3 regions of the Pelosinus sp. IPA-1 genome follow, and region 1 is predicted to be linked to each of the others. Evidence: riboswitches for the same ligand, from Rfam matches in the RefSeq annotation. Region 1 holds a riboswitch; each other region holds the start of a gene.
What was found. Region 1 has a riboswitch for lysine ahead of dapB (4-hydroxy-tetrahydrodipicolinate reductase). Riboswitches for the same ligand answer to the same signal wherever they lie in the genome.

Region 1 (5,277 bases):
CTCATGTAAGGCTGTAACGGCCAAATGTACAAAAGATTTTTTTATTAAAACTGAAATCGATGTATGTGAATCGACAGTCTGTAATATAGGAATATTATTAATAGATAACGCTTCTATAAAACTGGCCATAACACCTGGAACACCATTTATTCCGCCACCGACGACGGAAACTTTAGCACAGTCAAGGGTTGTTTGCACATCACAACCAAATTCGCGAAGTTGAGCTGCAGCCTTATCAGCAAGTTCTTCTGATACCGTAAACATAATTTGACCAGGATGAACGTTAATCAAATCAACACTGATTCCATTGTTTGCCATAGATTTAAATATATTAAAGCTTGCAATGTTATTCAAAGAATCATGCAAATTAACTTTAATTTGAGCGATATTAGCAAGATAGGTAACACCGGTAGCAACACGGTCATTGACATTTGACTCAGTGGTATCTTCTGGCACTATATTAGTTATCAGCGTACCAGGTTCATCTGAAAAGGTTGATTTTACAAGTAAGGGAATATTTTTTTGCATTGCAATTTCTACAGCCCTCGGATGAATGACTTTAGCTCCTTGATGTGCTAGCTGGCAAACCTCTCCATAGGAAATGCAGTCTAGTATTTTTGCAGTGCTGACAATTCGAGGATCCGCTGTCATTATACCATCTACATCAGTATAAATTTCAATCATTTCTGCATCGAGGGCTGATCCTAAAGCAGCTGCTGTAGTGTCACTCCCCCCTCTGCCCAAAGTAGTAAATTCATAATCAATGGTCGCACCTTGGAAGCCACATACGACAGGAATTTTACCCATTCGTAATAAGCTTAGTATTCGGGATGGATCTACTTTCAAAATTCTAGCATTGGTAAAATTATTATCGGTTATAATGCCGGCTTGCCCACCTGTAAGCATAATCGCATCAAGTCCTGCAGCTTGTAGTGTTCCAGTCATAATAACAGCAGAAATCATCTCGCCACAATACAAAATTTGATCGAGTTCACGGCTTGCAATATCTTTATATGCAGTACGTGCCAGGTCAATCAATGTATCGGTAGCGTAACTTTCTCCTTTTCTTCCCATAGCCGAAACGACTACTACTGGATTAAAACCTTTATCATGGGCAGTTTTAATCTTTGCAACTACTAAATCTCTACATTCAGGAGTTGCAACAGAGGTACCACCAAATTTTTGAACTATTATCCCCATTATTTCACCTCAAAGTAAGTTATGTTCAATCATATACTCGGCGATTTGTAAGGCATTTAAAGCAGCGCCTTTACGTATTTGATCACCAACAACCCAAAGATTTAGACCATGTGGAACGGAATTATCTTTTCTAATTCGACCTACAAAAACTTCATTTTGATTGGAAGTAAACAAAGGCATTGGGTATACCATTTCTGCCGGATTATCTTGCAAAATAACTCCTGGGAAATTTGCTAAGAGTTCTTTAGCCTGATCGACTGAGATTGTTTCTTCAAACTCAACATTAATTGACTCTGAATGGCTACGATAAATAGGAACCCTTACAGTAGTTGCTGTAATACCTATCTTATAATCATTAAATATTTTATGCGTTTCATGAACCATCTTCATTTCTTCTTTTGTATAATTATCTTCTACAAATACATCAATATGTGGAATGATATTAAAAGCAATTTGATAATGCTTAGGTAAGCTAGCACTAGGAAGAATATTAGCTTCCACAGGGCGATTTTCAACAACAGCTTGCACTTGATTTGACAACTCATCAATTGCTTCTTTACCTGCTCCAGATACTGCTTGATAAGTGGAAACGACAATTCTTTTAATTTTTGCTTGATCATAAAGGGGCTTTAGGGCCATGGCCATAATAATGGTAGAACAATTAGGATTTGCAATAATCCCTTTATGCTGTCGTATAGCTTCTGGATTAACTTCTGGCACAACCAATGGCACAGTAGGATCCATCCGAAAAGCACTAGAATTATCAATCACTACTGCTCCACATTTTACTGCGGCAGGGGCAAATTTTGTACTAGCAGAACCACCGGCAAATAAGGCAATATCAATATTTTTAAAAGAGTCATCAGTAGCTTCTTCTACGATATAATCTTTTCCCATGAAAGGAATGATTTTTCCAGCGGAACGTTTTGATGCAAGTAATTTTAGATTATCAAAAGGAAAATTACGTTCTTCAATTAAATCTAGGAACTCTTGCCCTACTGCTCCAGTAGCTCCAAGTATCGCTACATTATATTTCTTCATACATATCGCTCCCCATTATTTTTTCTCGTAATATTATATATTCTTATTATATTCATTTTATTTACTATAGTTATTGCTTATGATGCCTGATTTAATGCAAAAGATGCTATGCTGTAAGTTTATGATTATACTATTTATTAAGCTTTCCAATAAACTTATTTTAAAATCTCTTCAAGTCCCAAAACCAAACCATTTGCTGTTAGTACATATTTACAAGCCAATACAACCCCTGGCATAAATGACTCACGGGATATGGAGTCATGACGAATCGTTAGTGTTTGACCAAGTCCACCAAAAATAACTTCTTGATGCGCTACATATCCAGGTAAACGCACACTATGCATTCTAATACCAGAAAAGTCTCCTCCTCTTGCACCTGGTAGCTTCTCGACTTCGTCTGGATGTCCTTGTTGTAAATAACCACGTTTTTTCGCAATTAATTCTGCTGTTTGCAAAGCAGTTCCAGAGGGTGCATCGAGCTTTTGGTCGTGATGCAATTCAATGATTTCCACATGTGGAAAAAATTTAGCGGCATCTTGTGCCAATTTCATCATTAGAATAGCACCAATGGCAAAATTAGGGGCAATTAATGCATTCACTTTGGTTTTTTCACATAATTGACTAATTTCTTCCAGATTTTCTTCGGATAATCCAGTAGTTCCGACAACAGGGCAAACACCATTAGCAATTGCCATACGAATATTATTTAATACTACTTCTGGTCTTGTAAAGTCAACCATTACTTGTGGCTGTGTTTCATTAATTACAGTTTGCAGATTATTACCAACAATAATACCTGTTTTTTCTACACCGATTAAATCACCAATATCAATAAAATCCGATTTTGTATCTACAGCTCCTACGATACTTAATTGCGTATCGTTATGTATGGCTTTTAGTACCTCACGCCCCATTTTACCGTAAGCTCCACACACTATTACTCTAATCATATTGCGCACCTCCTAATAGTAGCAATGTATTCATTGATTGTTATGAATGTTAATCTTGAGGTAAAAATAATAGCCGATGAGTATAATCTCATCGGCTGTCAATCGTACATTCAACAGTTATAAGGATAATGGGAAAACAAATGTTTCCCCACGCCTTAGATAAGATAGCACTCCACTAAAAGGTTACTTTTAGTGACAGTCTTACACCTATTTGATGAAAGACCAGCACTGAAGACTTGGCATCTTCCGCACTTCGGCAAGCAACCCTTTTCTTTCAGATCATAGAGACCAATCTCCTTGAAAGTACTTTTGTTGTCTGCACCTCTATTCCATCCTGCGTAGGATGAAGTGTATTTAATTACATACATTGTATAATAGTGATTATAGTAGTGTCAATGCTTTTAAATAAAAAAGTAAAGTTTTAACAATCATTATATTTTAAGTCATATTTATTTACTGTGATTTTCTACATCTTTAGCGCCATTTTGTCGCAGTATTTGGGCTGCTGAGGTTACCTTAGTTGTATCTGTGCGAATAATAGCAAGAATGCTACCCTGCGCAACCTCTTGCTCATATCGTTGACTTGCTTCAGCAGGAATTCCCCAGTCAATTAGCCCACCAGCGATGCCGCCTGCAATTGCTCCTCCTACTGCAGCCGTAATAGGGCCAACAGCAAGAATAGGCCCGATACCGGGAAGCAGTAAAGCTCCAGCCCCCATGAGTAAGCCACCAATTCCACCTAACGTACCACCAGTCAATGTTCCATCAACAATGTCATCATCATAAGTTTCATCTTGTGTTGTATTAGCATGTTGTTGTTTTTTTGATACAATGTTAATTTCTTCTGATGTAAAGCCTTGTTGACGTAAAGTATTCACTGCATTTTCAGCTCTATCCCTCGATTCAAATACTCCAATAATGGTTTGGTTTTGCTTTTTGTTCTGTTGATAGTTTTGTTTTTGGTTTGAATTTTGTGTATTTGTCATATTGGTTGTATTCATGTTTCCTACTGGCGCCTGTTGCATTGTATTAGCAGTAGTGTTTGTTGCAGTATAACTATTTACCACGGTGTCTGAACTTGCTTGGTTTGGTAATTGATTGCAATTCTGTTTTTCCATGTGTAAACCTCCTAACATTAAATGCATTCCATGCAATTTAATGTTAGTTTATCCAGAGTACTTATTAATATGTATTTTCTTGACGCTCCCGATTTAAATTGCTATATCGATCATAAGCATTATTTATATCTACAATAATTACTTCATCTCCAATACGCTTTATTGCCTGCCATGGAATTGTCGTAGTTTTACTATCGCTGAAAAAGTTAAATAGTCCATTTCGCTTTGGTAGCAAGATAGTATGTATTCTGCCTGATTTATAATCAAAATTTAATTCACATTCATCAATTATCCCTAGGCGAGCTCCATCACCTAAATTGATAACTTCTTTACCTGATAACTCACTCAAGCGCATTTTCTTCACCCCTTACTATTCTTATAAAATAATTTCACAAAGAACGGCTGAACAATGGATAAAGCAATCGATAGAAAAGCTATTGGATCTATGTAGAAACCAAAAATCAATACTTTCTCTGGTACATCTAACTTTAGAAAAGATATAAGCATAACTAATGATAAATAGATACCACCAGAAACCGCGATTAATTCCTGCAGAGCCAATGATATTGGCGAAATTTTAATTTCATTACTGGCATTTATTTGGCGGTAATGCTTCATGCGTTCTAATACTGAAACTAGTAAGCCCCCAGTAAACAAAACAAGGAAAATTAACCAGGAATACATGATAGACCTCCATATACCTTCTATCTTAAGAATATGATGAAAAAACAATATTATGTTAAAAATAGCTTAGTGAAAGTTATGTATACTTCCACTAAGCTACTATAAAATCACTAATTACCTGTGCTGCCTAGGCCGCCTTTTCTAATTGAGAATATATCATGGTCATCTATGTCAGTTAATAAATATTTATAGAAAATTCCTTGTGCAATTCGAGCACCTTTATTAATCACTATTTCTTGTAAATTGTGATTATAAATAGCAATAAAAATGTGTCCTTCATTTTC
Region 2 (5,277 bases), on a different contig from region 1:
ATTACCTTTGTATGTAAGGGAAATGTAGTCTGCCAGCTTTGTAATCCAGAAGTATGCCAGGTTCCAATTGAGAAAGAGTCAGAGGATGCAAAGGTTGTAGTGGTTACAAATGTTAACGTAAGCGATAAAAAAGCTTGTATCCATTTAGACATAGAAAAACCTCTCTTGTTTACATAATGTTAGAGAGATTCGCCAAAAATTCTGAAAGCCCTTTCCGAAAAGAAGAGGTAAATGTTGTAAGGGCCAGTGCTAGATGAATTCAAATATTTTAGAAAAAAAGAAACAGAAAAAAATCCTCAGGAGAATTCTTTTCTGTTTGTGTTAACTTAGCTGGTTACATGGAATTTTCATTGTGTTTCCATAGGAATAAAGATAAGACGCTGTTGGAAGCTGATTACTATCAAAAATGATCGTCCCTCGGTGTAGAAATTCTTTATTTGCGATATAACGAAGGTCATAAATATTTACACAGCTGGAATGAAGGCTTTTTTCCTCTTCAAAATAAATAAAGGGGGTAAAGGTAGTGAAAAAATCACCAAGTATTGTTTTTTGGGCTTGCAAGGTAAAAGGGGAAACAGCTTTTTGTTTTGTTAAGTTGGCATTGGTTTCTAATACGGGATAAATGGCTCCTAGTTGTCCAACTGTATAAGATTGTTTTGTTTCTAAGACAAAATCCCAAAATAATATACGCTGTAAGGAAGGCATAATTGAGAGTTGTACAATATCTTCATTGGAAAATATCTCATGTATTTGCCTTCTTGCCTTTTTGCGGAGGAGTATGCGAAGGCTAATATATGACACAATGGTAAAAAAAGTAAGACAAGATAAGGTAAACATAGTGATGGGTAAGGTATAGATACTCGTCATGAGCAATAGGAGTATAGGGTCAAATACATTTAAAAGTTGTAAACTTTTGCGTTCCTTACGAAAAGGCCATAAAATTGCCACGCCATGAGTATTAAAATAATCAATGATACTGTGTGACAAACAACCAGCAAAGGCCCAGCCAAATAAGGAAAAAAGATTGGTTTCCGGCATAAAAACATAAAGACTTACGCTAATCATAGCTGCCCACATGCATAAACCAGGGATGGAATGAGAAAAAGAACGATGCTGTCTAAGGTAAGAAAAATTTCCTTTGACTTGAGCGATAATATCAAAATCAGGTGCTTGCGCGCCAATAACCGTCGCGAGATAAATAGGATCATGTAAGGATAAAGGATGTCCAGATAAACCAGCAACAGCCATGCCAATTAGTGCATGGGATAAGGAATCCATAATGATGCCTCCTACCTATTTAAATTTACATAACATTATAACATAAGTAAGAGGTATGTGTTTTATAGTAAGTTTTGCCTGTAAATAAAAAATAGTGGCCTCATTTTAAGAGGCCACCATTTTTTACGGAATCAGAAAGTATAACAATTTCTTGATTCCAAGTAAGAACGACTAAGGTTTCTGCCTGCGTCCAAGGACTTGGCACAAGCCTTAGTCTTTTCTTATATTTACAGACTTTGGGCTTTCGATCCTGTGATTTTTTTATCTAAAAATATTACATAATATAAATAGATAGCAAGCAGTACAGGAATACCAGTGTAAAGAACAATACGTTGTGATTCATCGAAATATAAACTGAAAATAACACCAATGTTTAATACCAAAGCAAGTGCAGGTACAAAAGGGTAGAACGGTGTGCGAAATTTGAGTTGTTCCAATTTACCACCTAGGCGAGCAAATTCTCTACGGAAGTTTATCTGGCACCAAGCAATAATAACCCAAATTAGACAACCTGTAAGCCCTGTACTAGACATAAGCCACAAATATACGGTATCGGCAGCATACTCACTGGTAAGTAAAGACATGCAAGCTAATACTAGAGTCAAATAAACACCATTGATAGGAACACCACGAGAGTTTAATTTGCCTAGAAAATTAGGGGCTAATCCTTCTTTGGACATAGACCAGAGGAGACGAGAGCAGGCATATAAAGCGGAATTACCTGCAGATAAGGCGGAGGTCATAACAACAAAACTCATAATATCTTTTGCTAAAGGGAATCCTAACATACCAAATACATGCGCAAAAGGACTTTCTAAGACACTGGCTTCTTGCCACGGAATAATACCTGCGAGTACAACCATGGCTAACACATAAAATATAATAATGCGGAAAGTAATCCCTTTAATAACGCGAGGGACATTTTTACTTGGGTCTTCGCATTCACCTGCAGCAATCCCTACAAGCTCAGCACCTTGGAAAGAGTATACTACAGCGATCATAGTTAAAAGTACTGCTTCAAAGCCATTTGGAAAAAGACCAGAGCCAGTGTTAAAATTGGAGAGCCCAACAATAGGGAGAGAATGACTCGAGAAACCAAACAACAGACCTGCACCAGCGACAATAAAAGCTAAAATTGCAGTTACTTTGATACCAGCAAACCAGAATTCTGCTTCACCATAGGCTTTTACCGAGATGATGTTTAATAAGGCTAACATCACAGCAAAGATTCCACACCACATCCAGATTGCCAGCTGTGGAAACCAATTATTCATAATAATGCCTGCAGCGGTAAAGTCAGCAGCAATACAAATTGCCCAATTTATCCAGTATAACCAGCCGGTGGTGAAACCAGCTCCAGGGGATATGAAACGAGAGGCATAGCTTTGAAACGAGCCAGAAACAGGCATGGCTGCCGTTAGTTCACCTAAGCATAAGAGAACCATATACATGATAAAACCGCCTGTTAGGTAGGCAAGAACAGCACCAAGAGGACCTGCTTGACTAAGAGTTTGGCCTGATCCTAGAAAGAGTCCAGTACCAATGGTACCACCGATAGAAATCATCATAAGGTGGCGTGATTTCATGTCACGCTTGAGGCCTACTTTTTCTGGACATAAGTCTTTCAGATTTACCGTAGGAATTGACATAATTTACCTCCTAATTTACAAAATAAAATGGTTGTGAGCTATCTCACAACCAAAAAATTTATACAAAGATAAATTACCGCTTGTGTGAGATAGCACTCCACCCAAAAGAAGCTTTTGGTGACAGTCTTGCATTTATTCAATACAAGCCCAACAAAAAAAGTAGGAATTTTTTTGTTTCGGCAACTATTCCTTTCTGTATAGCTCATTGCTTCCGGCTCACTATACTTACTCATAATACTTGCACCTCTATAATCACAACCTATTCAATTCTTTGCTTATTTTATTAAAACTAGGATTACTTGTCAATCAATAATTAAAATATATTTATTGAAATTTTTAAAAATATAGGATTATGCAAAGTGTCTGAAGAAATAAGATACGCAAGAATATTTTTGGAGGTTTCCAAGTGGAAAATGAGCATAGACGATTAGATGCGAAATTTGCGCAGTCTTTAGTAGATACTGTAGCTGTTGAATTAAATAAGAATGTAAATATACTTGATGAACATGGAGTAATTATTGCGTCTTTTAGTAGAGAACGCATTGGACAAATTCATGAAGCCGGGGCAAAGATGCTGCAGAATGGAGTTGTGAAGGAGTTTTATGTTAGTGAAGAAGATGAAATAGATATGCCTGGTACCCGCAATGGCTTTAATGTTCCTATTATGTTTGAGGAGCAATGTATTGGCTTAATTGGCGTAACTGGTGATCAGAAAACTGCTGAGCCTTATGCTAGGTTAGCTGCACGTTTCGTAGAAGCCAATCTTCAATCAAATGCTAGGCAGGAAAGGTTAGTAGGGGCATTAACAGAAAAAGAAGAACTTCAGTCCATATTTTTAAATAAAATAATTACAATACAAGAAGATGAGCGTAAAAGGATATCACGGGAGCTCCATGATGAAACAAGCCAGTCCTTAACGTCCATCATTGTTGGTCTACGTGTCCTCGCAGAGCAAGTGCAAAGTAGAGAGGAGCAAGAAAAGATACTAGAAATGCGTGACCTTGCGGTTACGACCTTAGAAGCGGTGCATCATATGGCAGTTGAATTACGCCCTGTATTATTAGATGACTTAGGGTTAGTGGCTGCGGCTAAAAAATATATAGAAAACTATACTAAGCAATATGGAATATCTATGTATGTTGATTTTAATAACTTATCAAGAGAACGATTTTCTCCTGAAGTAGAAATCACATTATATCGTATTTTACAGGAAGCATTAACGAATATAGTCAAACATGGAAAAGCAAAACAGGTTTGGGTATCCTTAAATAAGAAACAGGATAAACTTATTTTGTTGGTTGATGATGACGGTGTAGGTTTTGATACAGAAATCGTTAGAAATTCCCATAGTCATACTTGTTTGGGGATTTATGGAATGAGAGAACGTGTTGCTTTGGTGGAAGGAAAATTTATTATTAAATCAGCCTTAGGTCAAGGCACAAAAATTTTTGTGGAAATCCCATTAACGGGCAAAAATTGTGATAAAAGTATTGTTTAACACGCCAAAACTTGTATATTGAAGCAACTTGAAGTACAATAGAAAGTAATGGGTTTTGAGCGGGTATTTTCATTTATGAACATTTGGATGAAACCAATCTAAAACGGGAACGGTTGGTTTACGGAACGTCTATTGGTGAAAAAAACTTAAATGTACAAACTCAAATATTGGAGGTATTTTTCTTGGAAAAACAAAATAAATTAGCCATTATTCCACTTGGTGGGTTAGGCGAAATCGGCAAGAATATGACCGTAATTCGTTACGAAGATGATATTATCATTCTTGATTCTGGTTTAGCATTTCCAGAAGATGATATGTTAGGGATTGACTTAGTTATACCTGATATCTCCTATCTTCTTGAAAATCAGGATAAGATAAGGGCGGTTGTTATTACTCATGGCCACGAAGACCATATTGGTTCTTTATCTTATCTATTAAAGCAAATTGACGTACCCGTCTATGGTACGCGCCTTGCATTAGGGTTAGCCGAGTGCCGATTAAAAGAAAATGGCGTGGCAAACTACAAGCTGGTTCCAGTGAACCCAGGCGATCAAATATCATTTGGTACAATTCAAGTAGGGTTCATTCGCGTATGTCATTCCATCCCTGATGCCGTAGGAATGTATTTCAAGACTCCGGTTGGGACAATTGTCCATACGGGTGATTTTAAAATTGATTATACACCAGTTGATGGTAAAGCAATGGATATTCATAAATTCGCCGAATTAGGTGACGAAGGTGTACTCGTCTTGATGTCTGACAGCACGAATGCGGAACGACCGGGTTTTACGAAATCAGAAAGACAGGTCGGCATTGCTTTGGATGAAGCATTTTACAATGCGAAGGGGCGAA
Region 3 (5,277 bases), on a different contig from region 1:
CATAACAATCGGATGGGTTGCCCCTAACACAATTCCTGCCATTTTGCTGTTGGCAAAATAAATCAGCGATTTCCCCAGAGCATTACCCGTTTCGATGTTTGGTACTAGAATTAAATCTACATTTCCTGATACTTTGCTGGTAATGCCTTTATGTTTTGCCGCATCTTGACTTACTGCTACATCAAGGGCAATCGGGCCTTCGATAATCCCTAAAGGGAAGTTACCAGCTGCACTCATTTGACACAGGGTTTGTGCATCCACCGTGGCAGGCATCTTTCCATTTACCACTTCGTTGGCTGTTAATACTGCTACATGAGGTTCTTTAATACCCATCGCCTGCAAAGCCAACATAGAATTAAGGAGAATTTCTTTTTTTTCTTCTACTGTAGGAGCAATATTCATTCCACCATCCGTAATAAACAAAAGTTTCTTTTGGCCTGGAATTTCAAATGCTCCGAGGTGGCTGAGTAATCTGCCAGTTCGCAATCCTTCTTCTTTATGAAGTACAGCCCGCAGAAAATCACTGCTATTAATTAAGCCTTTCATTAATACCTGGGCTTGACCGCTTTTCACTATAGAAACTGCCTTTTGTACAGCTTTCCCTATATCTGCTTCATGAATGATTTTGGTTTCATCAGACAGACCAACTTCAGCAAGCATAGGAGTGATTAAAGCAGTATCGCCTACTAAGATAGCCTGAGCGATACCGGCTTCTTGCACCATTTTAATCGCAGACAATACCTCTTTATCCTGGGCCACGGCTACGCTAATCATTACCTGATCACGTTTTTTTATTTCCGTTACTATTTCTTCGTAAGAGCAGTACAAATAATCACCTCCTATCTAACAATAATTCTGTGCCGGCTCTTGACCTCTTAGTACTCTAAGGGCACCAAAAGCTAATGCTTCTAGTTCTTCTTCCCCTGGTACAACGGTTACAGGAGCAATAAATGCAACTCTTTTCTTTATTTCATCAGTAATGCGTTCTGAATGGGCAATACCCCCTGTTAAAATGATATGTTCTACATTGCCTGCCAGCACTGTAGCCATAGCACCAATTTCTTTGGCTACTTGATAACAAAAGGCATCTAATACTAGCTTAGCTTCTACATTACCCCCATCTGCCATCGCAAATGCTTCTCGAATATCCGTTGTGCCAAGATAGGCATAGATTCCGCCTTTATTACCTAATTTCTCTCGCAGTTCCCCAGAGGTATACTTACCTGACAAAGCCAACTTTAAAAATTGACCTACCGGTAGTCCACCACAACGATCTGGGGAAAAAGGCCCTTCTTCTTTTGCATTATTTACATCAATCATTCTACCCTTTTTATGTGGTGTTACAGAAACACCTGTTCCTAAATGAGCAACAATTAGATTCATATCCTCATAGTTTTTACCTAGTTGGTTTGCCACCTTACGCGCAACAGCCTTGGTGTTTAATGCATGGGATAGGCTGATCCTTGGTAAATCAGGCAAGCCGGAAATTCGCGCTACTGGTTCCATTTCATCTACAGAAACAGGATCAACAATATAGGAAGGGATCTTCAATGTTTCTGCTAACCCATAAGCCATGACAGCGCCCAAGTTGGAAGCATGTTCACCAAATTGGGCTGCCTTGAGATCATCCACCATGTCTTGATTAATACAATACGTTCCGCCCTTAAGAGGTTTCAAAATTCCACCACGCGCCACCACTGCTTTTAGCGTGGCAATATCAACCCCTTCTGCTGCTACTTGTTTTAAAATTAATCGCAAACGATATTCATATTGATCGACTACTTTTATGAAGCCACTAGTATCCGCTACAGAATGCTCGACGGTCTTTTTAAAAACTATTTTTTCTCCATCGTATACAGCAAATTTTGTTGATGTTGCCCCTGGGTTAATTATCAATAGCCTTTCCGCTGCCCCATATTCTTTAGCCATAAAGTTCCTCCCATTACATTTCAAATTCATTCTATGTATCCACATTTCACCAAATATTCTGTTCATATGTTCTGCTTATTTATTTCATTTTATTTTTCTTATTTCCTGCTTTTAAATAAGAAAAGACTTGGCTTAGGCCAAGTCTTCAGACGCAGGCAGAAGCCTTAGTCGTTCTTACTTGGAATCAAGGAAGTGTTATACTTTCTGATTCCGTAAAAAACAGACAGGTCTACTTCGACCTGCCTGTTCAAATATTTTTAATTATTTTCTAGTAGCCGCTGCTAATTTTATTTCCGTTTTTTCGAAATCCAAGGTAGCAAAATAATCCCCAATGGTTTCTGCCCGACGAATCATCTGCACCTGGCCGTCATCCTTTAATAATAGTTCTGCGGAACGCAATTTTCCATTGTAATTAAAGCCCATTGCATGTCCATGAGCACCCGCATCATGCATAACAATAATGTCACCAATATCAATACGAGGTAAACTACGGTCAATAGCGAATTTGTCATTATTTTCGCACAGGGAACCTGTTACATCATATACATGATCTAGTGGAGCATTCTCTTTTCCCACGACCGTAATGTGATGATAGGAGCCATATAATGCTGGGCGCATTAAATTTGCCATGCAAGAATCAAGACCTACATAGTTTTTGTAAATCTCTTTTTTGTGCAGTACAGTAGATACGAGGTAACCATAAGGTCCTGTTATCATTCTGCCACACTCCATGGTAATTTTCAAAGGATGTAGTCCCTTCGCCACAATTTTTTCTTCATAAGCTTTACGCACCCCTTGGCTGACAACATCAAGATCAACAGCTTCTTGTTCTGGACGGTAAGGAATACCAATTCCGCCACCCAAATCTATCATTTCAATCCGAATCCCTAATTTTTCATACACTTCAATGACTAAATCAAACATCATATTTGCCGTTGCAACAAAGCTATCTGAATTTAGTTCATTAGAAATTACCATGGTATGCAGAGCAAAACGTTTTACCCCTTTACTTTGCACAATTTTGTAAGCTTCTAAAATTTGTTCTCTCGTTAAGCCATATTTTGCTTCCTCTGGATACCCAATAATATCATTTCCACCTTCCAATAAGGGACCTGGATTGTAGCGGAAGGAAAGGATGTCAGGTAAACCAACGTGCTTCTCCAAATATTCAATGTGGCTAATATCATCCAAATTAATAATAGCTCCCAGTTTTTTAGCTGCTTGATAATCTTCTACTGGCGTATCGTTGGAGGAAAAGACAATTTCTTCTCCCGTTATTCCAGCTTGTTCAGAAAGAATAAGTTCTGGCAGAGAACTGCAATCAGCCCCAACGCCTTCTTCTCTCAACACCCTTAAAATATGAGGATTTGGTGTTGCTTTTACAGCAAAATATTCTTTAAATCCTGGTGCCCAGGAAAAGGCTGCCAAGAGTTTGCGAACATTATTTCGAATGGCCTGCTCATCATAAATATGAAATGGTGTTGGATATTTTTCAATAATTTCTTCTAGTTCAATCTTCGTAAAGGGTAATGTTTTTTCTGCCATTTTTGTATAGACCTCCTGAAATTGTTTATTATTTGCTAAAGTTATCGAGTAAAACAAAAAGCAGTTTGCGGAAACCATCCCGCAAACCGCTATAAGAATCTAACGTATCTCATAATCAGTTATGCAGATAGCACTCCACCCAAAATTGGATGACAGTCTTGTATTTATTCAATACAAAACCAACAAAAGGGCCTTTGCCAAACCCTTCTACTTCGGCGGTTATTCCTTTTTGTATCTTTCATCGCTGGCTACTCTAGATACATATTCTTAATATACCGCGCCTCTATCTTTTAGCTATTCAACTGTCATTTTTCTAAGTATAGACTAATCTAGTTTGTCATGTCAACTCTAATCCTATATTTTTTTGTAAAAGTTTAGATAGCCTATCATCTGAAGCCTTACAGATACTATCTTGGTTTTACCAAGATAGCTGGATTCATATATTCTTCATATTGTGCTTCACTAACCCACCCTGTGGCTAAGGCAGATTCTTTTAATGTAATGCCTTCTTTTACTGCACTTTTAGCAATTTGAGCTGCCTTATCATAACCAATTAGAGGTACTAAGCCTGTAATAAGTATTAGGGATTGGTGCAAATAAAAATCAATAATCTCAGTATTCGCCTGTATACCTACCGCACAATTAACATTAAAAGAGTTCATCCCATCCGAAAGTAACCGAATGGACTGCAAGAAATTATAAACAATGACAGGCATAAATACATTTAATTGAAAATTTCCTTGGCTAGCAGCAAAAGAAATTGTGGTGTCATTACCAAATACTTGGGCAACAATCATTGTCAATGCCTCAGATTGGGTTGGATTGACTTTTGCAGGCATAATGGAGCTGCCTGGCTCATTCTCGGGTATTTTAATCTCTCCAATACCACATCGTGGACCACTTGCAAGCCAACGAACATCATTGGCAATCTTCATTAAATCAGCAGCTAATGCCTTCATCATACCATGAACGACGACTACCTCATCTTTACTTGTTAACGCGTGAAATTTATTAGGAGCTGTACGAAATTCCTTGCCTGTTAACTTGGTAATTTCTGCAGCAACGAGTTCGCCAAAGTTCATTGGGGAATTAATACCAGTCCCAACAGCCGTTCCTCCCATGGCCAAATCCCGCATAAAATTAATACCTATGGTCAGCATTTCTTCGTTCCGCTCTAGCATCCGCACCCAACCGCTTATTTCCTGTCCCATAGTCAGAGGTGTCGCGTCCATTAAATGAGTCCTGCCAATTTTTATAATTTCACTGTATTCTTTGGATTTCTGATCTAACGTTTCTTTTAAAGAGGCAATTGCAGGTAATAGTTTATCAATCACTAATGTTACGCCGGCAACATGAATCGCCGTAGGGAAAATATCATTAGAGCTTTGGGATTTATTCACATGATCATTGGGATGAACAATTAAAGGTTCTTTTTCTTCGGCTAGCAACTGAGTCGCTCTGTGTGCCAATACTTCATTTATATTCATATTAAACTGAGTGCCACTCCCCGTTTGCCACACGGCAAGAGGAAAATTACCATCTAGCTTTCCGGCTAACACCTCATCGCAAGCCTTAACTATGGCCTGAGAGCGTTTTGTATCAAGTACACCTAGCTTCTCATTTACTAAGGCAGCTGCCTTCTTTAATATGGCAAATACACCAACTAACTCATAGGGCATCTTTTCGATTCCAATACGAAAATTTTCAAAACTACGTTGCGTTTGGGCTCCCCATAATTTATCAGCTGGCACTTTTATTTCTCCCATTGAATCTTTCTCAATACGATATTCCATATAAAGCACT

Region 2: linked by a shared signal. The riboswitch ahead of QSJ81_RS17785 (amino acid permease) and the one ahead of dapB (4-hydroxy-tetrahydrodipicolinate reductase) in region 1 are both predicted to bind lysine.
Region 3: linked by a shared signal. The riboswitch ahead of QSJ81_RS01455 (diaminopimelate decarboxylase family protein) and the one ahead of dapB (4-hydroxy-tetrahydrodipicolinate reductase) in region 1 are both predicted to bind lysine.

What each region holds. Positions count from the first base shown of each region.
Region 1 covers NZ_BSVC01000004.1:233,997-239,273, forward strand. The annotation lists gene dapG (aspartate kinase) at 1-1,200, opposite strand, end outside; gene QSJ81_RS10880 (aspartate-semialdehyde dehydrogenase) at 1,210-2,241, opposite strand; gene dapB (4-hydroxy-tetrahydrodipicolinate reductase) at 2,397-3,191, opposite strand; lysine riboswitch at 3,349-3,526, opposite strand; gene QSJ81_RS10890 (general stress protein) at 3,641-4,309, opposite strand; gene QSJ81_RS10895 (YlmC/YmxH family sporulation protein) at 4,374-4,664, opposite strand; gene QSJ81_RS10900 (hypothetical protein) at 4,670-4,993, opposite strand; gene QSJ81_RS10905 (dCTP deaminase/dUTPase family protein) at 5,104-5,277, opposite strand, start outside.
Region 2 covers NZ_BSVC01000007.1:151,800-157,076, forward strand. The annotation lists gene QSJ81_RS17775 (hypothetical protein) at 1-152, opposite strand, end outside; gene QSJ81_RS17780 (metal-dependent hydrolase) at 322-1,278, opposite strand; gene QSJ81_RS17785 (amino acid permease) at 1,506-2,927, opposite strand; lysine riboswitch at 3,010-3,184, opposite strand; gene QSJ81_RS17790 (sugar diacid recognition domain-containing protein) at 3,334-4,425, shown strand; gene QSJ81_RS17795 (ribonuclease J) at 4,608-5,277, shown strand, end outside.
Region 3 covers NZ_BSVC01000001.1:330,784-336,060, reverse strand. The annotation lists gene QSJ81_RS01465 (phosphate acyltransferase) at 1-828, opposite strand, end outside; gene buk (butyrate kinase) at 844-1,929, opposite strand; gene QSJ81_RS01455 (diaminopimelate decarboxylase family protein) at 2,191-3,474, opposite strand; lysine riboswitch at 3,595-3,768, opposite strand; gene fumC (class II fumarate hydratase) at 3,882-5,267, opposite strand.